Posidoniimonas polymericola: one gene and its partners. The protein of the gene in region 3 binds, or shares a complex with, the protein of the main gene of each other region. Links are inferred from orthologs where the notes say so. Each region holds a gene or a part of one and is shown on either strand. Other genes may lie near its edges.

Region 1 (2,819 bases), on a different replicon or contig from region 3:
CTCGCCGAGGTTCTTCTCGTTCGAGACCACCACCGGCGAGCCGACCTTGAGCCGGTTCATCGGCAGCCGCTCGCCGGCCGGTTTGGTGAAGTCGATCAGGTAACGCCCGCCCAGGCCGGAGCGGTGGTCGGCGATCCGCAGGTTGACGATCGTCTCGCCCGACCGCTCCGGATCGCCTGACCGGCCCTGCTGCATCCGCTGGGTGAGCCGCTGGCGCTCGGCGGCGCCTTCGAGTTCAAGCCAACGCTCTAGCTGGTCGAAGTAGGCATCGGGGGTCGCCCAGGCCATGCGGTGCTCGGTCGCGGAGGTAGTGGTCGTGGAGGTCCCAGGCAGAGCCGTATAGTGTACAAATTGGTGCTGCGGTGTGTCAGGCGGCGCGACCGCCCCGGCCAGAGGAATCGACAGAGATCAGCACCTTGAGCGACAATGTCTACCGTCCCGGCCCGAGTGACCGCACCGTTTGCGACGCAGCAGGAGCCGTACTGGATGTGCCCGCAGGCTGGAGTCTCTTGCCGCCGGGCGATGCGGCCCTGACACGCCGGGTGAAGGCCGCGGGCGAGTTCTGGCTGGTGCAGGAGAAACGGGGCCGCCGGATGTTCTCCCGTGGCGTGTGGGCGCCCGCCGCGACGATCGAGCGGATCCAGGCCGAACTGGAGGGCGAGCGCTCGACCGACGCCTACGCCAAACGCCGCGAGGCGGACGCCAAGCGGCGCGAGCAGGCGCAGTCCGACTACGTCGGCGAGTTCACCACCGCGGTCCGGCAGTACCTGGCGTTCCACCCCAAGCACGCCGACCTGGGCGACCGGCTGGCCGAGGCGGTCGCCCGGCACGCCACGCCGGTCGGCAGCGGCACGGTCGCCCGGACGAACCGGATCCCGGTCGAGCAGCGGGCCGAGGCGGCCGTCATTGCCTGGATGCGGCACCAAACTACGGCGTACGACTCGCTGAAGATCCCCCGCGTGAAGGGCAAGCGTCGCGAGGTGCGGCGGATGCTGGCCGCAAAGTCGAAAGAGCTGCTGCACCAGTACCGCCAGGGGCAGCCCGCGAGCGATGACTGTGTGCTGCGGGCAGCCCTGCGGAACTGAACCAGGTCTGGGGAGGCAGCCGGCGAGTCGAAAGGGGGGGCTGGCTTGCCGCCGCGTTCTGGTGCGGCGCACGGGAACGGTTTCGATGCGACGTGCCGGAAGCCTTTTTGACGGACCAATAGCGTCCCCCGCTTGAGATGGGGACTGGCACGCGACCGCGGCCCAGTTCTAACCACGGCGTCGGTCGGCGGTGCGGTCGAGCGCCAGTCCCCAATTCAAGCTACCCAAACGATGCAGAGCTAGGCGCTTGCCCTCAGCGCCGATTCGAGCGCCGCCCGCGTATCATCTGGCAGGCCGGTGATGGTCACGTGCCGCGCCTCGCCGTCGAGCGTCTCGATGGCGACCGTAACCGCGTCTGCCGGCAGGCAGGCCTCGACCAGATCGCCCCACTCCACGAAGGTCAGCCCGTCGCCCTCGAAGTACTCGTCGGGCCCGAGGTTGAGGAACTCGTCGTCGTCCTTCAGGCGGTAGGCGTCGAAGTGGTAGACCGGCCGCTGGCCGGCGGTGTACTCGTTGAGCAGCACGAAGGTCGGGCTGGTGATCGTGTCGCGGTTGTTGCCGAGCGCGGCCGCCGCGGCCTGCACCAGCCGCGTCTTGCCTGCGCCGAGCGTGCCGATCAGCGAGACGGTCGTGCCGGGCGGCAGCACGGCGGCCAGCGCCTCGCCGAGGCGGTCGGTTTCGTCGATCGTGGTGATAGAGATTTCGAGCGGGGTCACGATTGCAAGTTGAAGGTGTTGATGGGTGTCTAGTGCCAGTAGCCGGTGGGCTCTAGGGCTTCTTGTTTACCATCGGCGGTGCGAAGGGTCAGCCCCTGGCCCTCCGCCATCTGGCCGACAATGGTCAGTCCGCACTCGACCGGTCTGTCGGCGACCATCGCCTCGGCGACCTCTTGCGGAGCGGTGAGAAGCAGCTCGAAGTCCTCGCCGTCCGAAAACGCGTGGCTAAGCGCGTCGCCGCCGGAGGCCGCGGCGAGCTGTTCGGCGGCGGCAGAGATCGGAATCGCCTGCTCGTCGAGCACGGCGCCGCAGCCACTCGCAATGCACAGCCGGCTGAGGTCGAGCGACAGGCCGTCGGTGATGTCCATGCCGGCGTGCAGGTCGTACCGCTCGTGCAGCAACAGCGCCTCGGCGACGCGGGGGATAAAGTCGAGGTGATGCCCGGTGATGCTGCCGCCCAGCTCTCCGCTGACCAGGATCGCGTCGCCCGGCTGGGCGCCGCTCCGGAGGAGCGGGCCGCGCTCGGTGGTGCGGCCTAGCGCGGTCACCGAGACTGTCAGCGGCCCATCCCAGCAGTTGGTGTCCCCCCCAGCGATGGCCGTGTCGAACCTTTCGGCCAGCGGCAGCATGCCCGCGTAGAGCCCGCGGGCCAACGCCACGGGGTCGGCGTGGCTGCGGGGCAGCATCAGCGACACCACGACCGCGGTCGGGCGGGCCGCCATCGCGGCCAGGTCGCTGAGGTTGGCGGCCAGGCACTTGTGGCCGACCCAGCGGGGTTCGACTTCGGTCAGCAGGAAGTGCGAGCCGTCGCCCAGCGAGTCGGTTGTGACCACCAGGTCGCCACCCTCGGCAGCAGACCGCTCGCGGGCAATCACGGCGGCGTCGTCCCCCAGGCCGACCCGCAGCAGCGGGTGTCGGGGGAGCGTCGCGCGGAGCCAGTCGACCAGTTCTCGTTCCATCCCGCGAGTTTCGCCGGCCCGGCTCCGCTGTGCAAGCGACCCGTCGCCCGGCAGCGGCC
Region 2 (2,904 bases), on a different replicon or contig from region 3:
CGTGGCGCCGCGGTCGTAGTCGACGCGGTTGAAGGTGACAGTCGCCGGGCCGGCGACGTCGGCCGAGTCGTACTCGAGGATCACGTAGCACGAGCGGGGGTCGCCGTCACGCGGCTGCCCCACCGAGCCGACGTTGACCATGAACTTCTGCTCGCCGACCGTGTACTTGAACTCGGTCTCTTCCGGGGTGAGGAAGGTGCGGCTCTCGGTGAAGACGCCGGGCACGTGGGTGTGCCCCTGGAAGCTCGCCTTGTCGATCAGGCTGAACAGCTTTTCCATCTTCTTCTGGTTGTAGATGTCCTCGGGGAAGACGTACTCGTTCACCGGGTTGCGGGCCGAGCCGTGCACAAACAGCCAGCGGCCGTCACGGTGCGTGCGGGGCAGGCCGCCCAGGAAGTCCCAGCGGGCGTCGATGTCGGCCCGCGTGCCGGCGCCGTTCTCCAGCTGGTCGCGGGTCCAGAAGATGGCCCGCTCGGCGCCGCTGTTGAAGCCCTCGGGGTCGAACAACGCCGCCTGATCGTGGTTGCCGAGCAGGCAGACCTTGGTCTGCTTCATCACCAGGTCCAGGCACTGGCACGGGTTCGGCCCGTATCCAATGATGTCGCCCAGGCAGAAGATCTCGTCGACTTTCTGCTGCCCGATGTGCTCGAGCACGGTGGTGAGCGCTTCGAGGTTCCCGTGGATGTCGCTGATGATTGCGCGTCTCAAAGCCTCGGCGCCTTTCGCAACGGGCGGTTCTCGATCAAATTGGACTCGTTCGTCCGGTCGACCAGGGCCCGCCGCCCCGCGGGACGCCGCCCCAACCAGGAAAGTGCTGGTGGGGGTGCGACTGCAGGGAGGTCACGCAGAATACCGACCGGTTGGCTTGCCGGGGCGTCCTCGCCGAGGTCGCCGGCTTGCCGTGCTGAAACGATACAAGAGCCCTTAAGCCTAGATTCACTAGTTACTTCGGTCAAGGCGGCCGCCGGGGCGCCAAGAGAGTCCAATCGCGTGAAATTGATCGCCATCGAGACGTCTGAACGGATTGGGTCGTTGTTTGCACTCGCCCGGGGCACCGATAGCGGTGATATGGCCGTGGGGTTGCGCCTGCCGGCGGGCAGCCGCTCGGCCCAGACCCTGGCCCCCTGCCTGGCCGAGTTGCTGCAGAAAACCGGCTGGCGGGCCATCGACCTCGACGCCGTGGCGGTCTCCTCGGGGCCCGGCTCGTTCACCGGGCTGAGGATCGGGGTCACGACCGCCAAGCTCCTGGCCTACGCGGCCGGTTGTCGGGTAGTAGAGGTCAACACGCTGCGGGCCATTGCCGCGCAGGCGGCGGAGCCGGGGCAGGCTGGTTGGGTGGTGATGGACGCGCAGCGGAGCGAGCTGTTCGCCGCCAGGGTCGACGCGACAGGCGAGCTTGGCCCGGTCGAGATCGTCCCGCAGGCCGACTGGCTGGCCGGCCTAAAGCCCGGCGAGTGGGTTGCCGGGCCGGCGCTGGCGAAGCTCGTCGCGCGGCTTCCTGAAGGGGTTTCGCCGGCGGCCGAGGAGTCTTGGGCCCCAACCGCCGAAACGATCGGCCGGCTGGCGGCCAAAGCGGTTGAGGCGGGCCAGACTACCGACCCGGTCGATGTCACGCCCAAGTACTTCCGGCCCAGTGCGGCAGAGGAAAAACGGGCGGCAGAAGAGAAACGTCAGAGCCAAGCGGCCGGCTGATTTCCATCGCCTTGCCGTTTGGCTCAGCCGCCCGCGACTTCGGCCAGCGACTCGCGGGCGGCGTCGATGGTCCGCTGGATGTCGGACTCGGTGTGGGCGGCTGAGATGAAGAGCGCCTCGTACTGGCTGCACGGCAGGTAGACGCCGCGGCGGAGCATCGCCCAGAAGTACTTGGCGAACAAGGCGGTGTCGCACCTGGCGGCCACGTCCCAGGACGTGACTTCCTCGTCGACAAAGAACAGCGTGACCATGCTGCCGACCCGCGCCACGTGGTGCGGCAGGCCGACTGCGGTCGCGGCCTGGTCGAGCCCGGTCTGGAGCTGCTCGCCGAGCGCGTCGAGCCGCGCGTAGGGGGGCTCGTCGCGGAGCGTGCGGAGGGTGGTCGCGCCGGCGGCGGTCGCCAGGGGGTTGCCGCTCAGCGTGCCGGCCTGGAACACCTTGCCCTCGGGCAGCACGTGGGCCATGACGTCGGACCGGCCGCCGTAGGCGCCGACCGGCAGGCCGCCGCCGACGATCTTGCCGAGCGTGGTGAGGTCGGGCGTGATGCCGAGCAGCTGCTGCGCTCCGCCGAGCGACAGCCGGAAGCCGGTCATGACCTCGTCGCAGATCAAGAGGGCGCCGTGCTGCTTGGTCTGCGTGGCGAGGGCGTCGCGGAACTCTTTGGTCGGAACCACTACCCCCATGTTGCCGCAGACCGGCTCGAAGATCACCGCGGCGATCTGCGGGCCGTGCTCGGCGAAGACGGCAACGAGCGCCGCGGGGTCGTTGTAGGGGAGGACCAGCGTGTCGGCCGCCGCGCGCGGCGTCACGCCGGGCGAGTTGGGGGCGCCGAGCGTCGCCGCGGCGCTGCCCGCGGCGACCAGCAGGCTGTCGACGTGGCCGTGGTAGTTGCCGGCGAACTTGACCACCAGTGGGCGGCCCGTGAAGCCGCGGGCGAGGCGCAGGGCGCTCATGGTGGCCTCGGTGCCTGAGTTGACCAGCCGCACCCGCTCGACACTGGGGACACACTCGATGATCAGCGAGGCGAGCTCGTTCTCGCCGACGGTCGGCGCGCCGAAGCTCGTGCCGCCGACGGCCGCGGACCGCACCGCGTCGACGACCGGCGGGTACGCGTGGCCGAGGATCATCGGGCCCCACGAGCCGACGTAGTCGAGGTAGGCGTTGCCGTCGATGTCGAAGAGCTGGGCGCCCTTGGCGCTGGCGATGAACACC
Region 3 (3,070 bases):
GGCATGCTGGCCGAGCTCGACCCGTACTCGACCTACCTCCCGTCGGAAACGTTCCAGCAGCTGCAGAGGCTTGCTGAAGAAAGCCGGCCGACCGCCGGCGTCGAGTTTGCGATTGAGGACGGCCGGCTCGCGGTGCTGGGCGTCCGCGCCGGTTCGGCCGCTGAGGACGCCGGCCTGCAGCCGGGCGAGCGGGTCGTGGCGATCAACGGTCGGTCGACCGAACGCATGACGCTTGCTCAGGCCGACGAACTCGCCGCGGCCGGGGAGGTCCGGCTGACCCTCGCGGGCGACCCACCGGGCGACTCCCGCACTGTGCTCCTCGAATCGAGACGGCTCACCGCGCCTACCGTGTCGGGCGTGCGGATGGTCGATCCCGGCATTGCCTATGCACGGATCGGCTCGTTCAACGCCAACACGGCCGGCGAGCTCCGCGACGCTCTCCGGAAGATGCGGTCCGAGGGCGCTGCGTCCCTGGTGCTCGACCTGCGTTTCAACCCCGGTGGCCTGCTCGAAGCCGCGGTGGACGTCGCGGATCTGTTCCTTGAGCAGGGCGAGATCGTCTCGGTTGTGGGTCGTAATGGCGAGCCCCGAGTGCTGTCCGCCGGCGACGGCCAGGCGGCTGAAGGCGTGGCGGTGGTCGTGTTGGTCAACCGCTACAGCGCCAGCGCAAGCGAGGTCGTCGCCGCGGCCCTGCAGGACCACGGCCGGGCGACGTTGGTCGGGGAGCGGACCTTCGGCAAGGGGAGCGTGCAGAGCGTGATCGCGCTCGACGAGGGACGCAGCGGGATGAAGCTCACGACCGCCGCCTACCGCCGCCCCAGCGGGGCCAACATCCACCGCTTCGCCGACGCGACCGAGAGCGACGTCTGGGGGGTGTCGCCCATTGAGCAGAACACTGTAGCCCTGACAGCCGACCAGGCGCGGCGGCTGCACGCCGCGTGGGGCCGGGGCGAACGCCCCAACGCCGACCCCCAGCTGGCGCGGGCGATCGAACAACTACGCGTGAGCAGCCAGGCCGAATGATGAAGCTGCTGTGCATTGAGTCGACCTGCGACGAGACCGCCGCGGCCGTTGTGACCGGCGAGCTCGAGGTGCTCTCGTCGGTGGTCGCGTCGCAGGAAAAGCTGCACGAGCGGTTCGGTGGCGTGGTGCCGGAGATCGCGTCCCGCGCGCACGTCGAACGCATCCTGCCGGTCATCGATCAGACGCTCGCGCGCGCCGGGCTGGGGCTCGCCGATCTCGACGCCGTGGCGGTCGCCAACACGCCGGGTCTGTCGGGGTCGCTGCTGGTCGGCGTGGTCGCCGCCAAGACGCTGTGCGCGGCTACCGGGCTGCCGCTGATCGCGATCAACCACCTGCAGGCGCACGTCTACGCCTGCCGGATGGCGGCCGGCGAGAACGTGTTCCCCTGTGTCGGCATGATCGTCAGCGGCGGGCACTCGAACCTTTACCGCTGCGACGCCCCGACCGACTTCACGCTCCTCGGCGCCACGATCGACGACGCCGCCGGCGAGGCCTTCGACAAGGTAGCCAGCCTGCTGGGCCTCCCGTACCCGGGCGGCCCCTCCATCCAGAAGGCGGCCGAGCAGGGCGACCCAAAACGCTACAACTTCCCCCGCCCGCTGCTGAGGGACGACCGCCTAGCGTTCAGCTTCAGCGGGCTGAAGACTGCCGTGCGGTACCAGCTGATCGGACCCGGCAAGGCCCAAAGAACCGGGCCACAGAACGCCGAGCCCGCGAACGGCGAGACCCCGATGCTCTCCAAGCAGGAGGTCGCCGATGTGGCGGCCTCGTTCCAGGCGGCGGTCATCGACTGCCTGGCCGGCAAGGCCGAGCAGGCGATGCGGACGACGGGCTTCGACACGCTGTGCGTCGGCGGCGGGGTCGCCGCTAACAAGCCGTTCCGCGAGCGGCTCGAGGCCGACGCCACGCGGGGCGGCTGGAGGCTGCACGTGCCGCCGTTGTCGCTCTGCACCGACAACGCGGTGATGGGCGCGATCGCGGTCGAGCGCTACCGCGCGGGCAAGTTCGCCCCGCTTGATCTCGACATTGCGCCGGGCCTGGAACGCTAGCCGAGAGGGTCGGCTCGTGGGCCGCGCGGGAACGAAAAAAAGGCGGCCCCCACGAATGAGGGCCGCCTTTGTGTGTTTCAACTACCGGAAGCTGCGGCGGGCTAGAAGCCTTTCTGGCAGCTCGGGCAGTAAGAGTTGTCGCGGTAGACCGGCTGCTCGTACTGCATCACGGGCTGGGCCTCGTAGATCACGTTCGACGACTCGGTCGACGGACGCATCACGATGTGACGCTGCGGCTGCTCGCCCGCCTGGTACTTAGCGAGCGAAGACTTCCAGGAGTCCGCGCTGATCTTGCCCTGGTGGGTGTGCAGCACGACCGCGCCCGACTTGTCGACAAACGCAACGTGCGGGAAGCTCTTGGCGCCAAACGCCTTGGCGACCTTCTGCCCGTACTCGGTGCTCGCGTCAACGCGGCACAGGTCGTACTTGCTGAGGGTCTTGTCGTCCTTGTCGGACAGCAGCTTCGCGTCGACTTCTTCACCGGGCTTGTCGAGGATTACCAGCAGGGGGCGGTCGTCCGCGCGGACCTGCTCGAGGGCCTTGCCGTAGTCGGACTCCCACTGCGGGGCTTCAACGGCCGACGGCGCAACCGCCGCTGCAATCGCCAAGGTAAACAAGCTCGTAAGCATCTTCCAAACTCCTTTTGATTGTCGGCGACCAGTGGCGACGCTGGGCAGCAACACGCGCCCTGCCGGCAAGCGGAGAGCGAGCGCCCTGGTAGACTCGACGGGGATGGCCGGGGCACGCGTTGGTGAGCGTCTGGTCAGGGGACCGCGACGACTCTGCGTGGGCCGAACGGCCGAACAGGTGGGATGGTTGCCGGAGGGACCGTCAGTCCGACGGCCTCAATAGGTGCGGATCAAAAGTTGGACTGCGTGTGGATCGGAATCTAACGGACAGGCAGCGCAGTGCAAGGGGGCGGGGGCGGTCGACAAAGCCGATTTCGCGGATTGGGTCAAGATCGACCAGCCGAGCAAATTGCCGTCCGGTGAGTCCCC

Evidence for each region. Proteins that work in one complex are often made in the same cells at the same time.
Region 1: the proteins of tsaD (region 3) and tsaE are in contact, whole or in part, in a crystal structure (PDB 6N9A), measured with the Thermotoga maritima proteins. The link is inferred for Posidoniimonas polymericola from one-to-one orthologs. Residues at the interface, in WP_004082750.1 of Thermotoga maritima: Cys10, Asp11, Arg49, His50, Leu82, Gly84, Gly135, Gly136, Glu154, Thr155, Leu156, Asp157, Asp158, Ser159, Glu162, Asp165, Lys166, Arg169, Leu170, Tyr175, Lys213, Thr214, Leu217, Tyr218, Gln221, Arg222, Asn324; in WP_004082108.1 of Thermotoga maritima: Leu37, Gly38, Lys46, Lys57, Val59, Lys60, Ser61, Thr63, Phe64, Thr65, Leu66, Met67, Val69, Pro71, Tyr82, Arg83, Leu84, Asp86, Asp88, Phe89, Asp93, Ile128, Asp130, Glu131, Arg134.
Region 2: the proteins of tsaD (region 3) and tsaB are in contact, whole or in part, in a solved structure (PDB 4WQ4), measured with the Escherichia coli proteins. The link is inferred for Posidoniimonas polymericola from one-to-one orthologs.

Annotation. Positions count from the first base shown.
Region 1 is NZ_SJPO01000007.1:33,667-36,485, forward strand. What follows is about bases 64-2,812. They hold tsaE (tRNA (adenosine(37)-N6)-threonylcarbamoyltransferase complex ATPase subunit type 1 TsaE), read right to left. Parts: upstream 1,802-2,812; coding sequence 1,325-1,801; downstream 64-1,324. Other genes in these bases: Pla123a_RS14780 (AAA domain-containing protein), read right to left, coding at 64-288; Pla123a_RS14785 (DUF2293 domain-containing protein), read left to right, coding at 417-1,085; thiL (thiamine-phosphate kinase), read right to left, coding at 1,831-2,760. Outside these bases: more of Pla123a_RS14780, read right to left, coding at 1-63. UniProt on the Escherichia coli protein: Required for the formation of a threonylcarbamoyl group on adenosine at position 37 (t(6)A37) in tRNAs that read codons beginning with adenine.
Region 2 is NZ_SJPO01000005.1:332,744-335,647, reverse strand. Bases 8-2,841 are described here. They hold tsaB (tRNA (adenosine(37)-N6)-threonylcarbamoyltransferase complex dimerization subunit type 1 TsaB), read left to right. Parts: upstream 8-990; coding sequence 991-1,692; downstream 1,693-2,841. Other genes in these bases: hemL (glutamate-1-semialdehyde 2,1-aminomutase), read right to left, coding at 1,716-2,841; Pla123a_RS12330 (metallophosphoesterase family protein), read right to left, coding at 8-708. In the rest of the region: more of Pla123a_RS12330, read right to left, coding at 1-7; more of hemL, read right to left, coding at 2,842-2,904. UniProt on the Escherichia coli protein: Required for the formation of a threonylcarbamoyl group on adenosine at position 37 (t(6)A37) in tRNAs that read codons beginning with adenine.
Region 3 is NZ_SJPO01000008.1:236,422-239,491, forward strand. Bases 48-3,047 are described here. They hold tsaD (tRNA (adenosine(37)-N6)-threonylcarbamoyltransferase complex transferase subunit TsaD), read left to right. Parts: upstream 48-1,022; coding sequence 1,023-2,072; downstream 2,073-3,047. Other genes in these bases: Pla123a_RS16975 (S41 family peptidase), read left to right, coding at 48-1,023; Pla123a_RS16985 (hypothetical protein), read right to left, coding at 2,174-2,701. Also shown: more of Pla123a_RS16975, read left to right, coding at 1-47.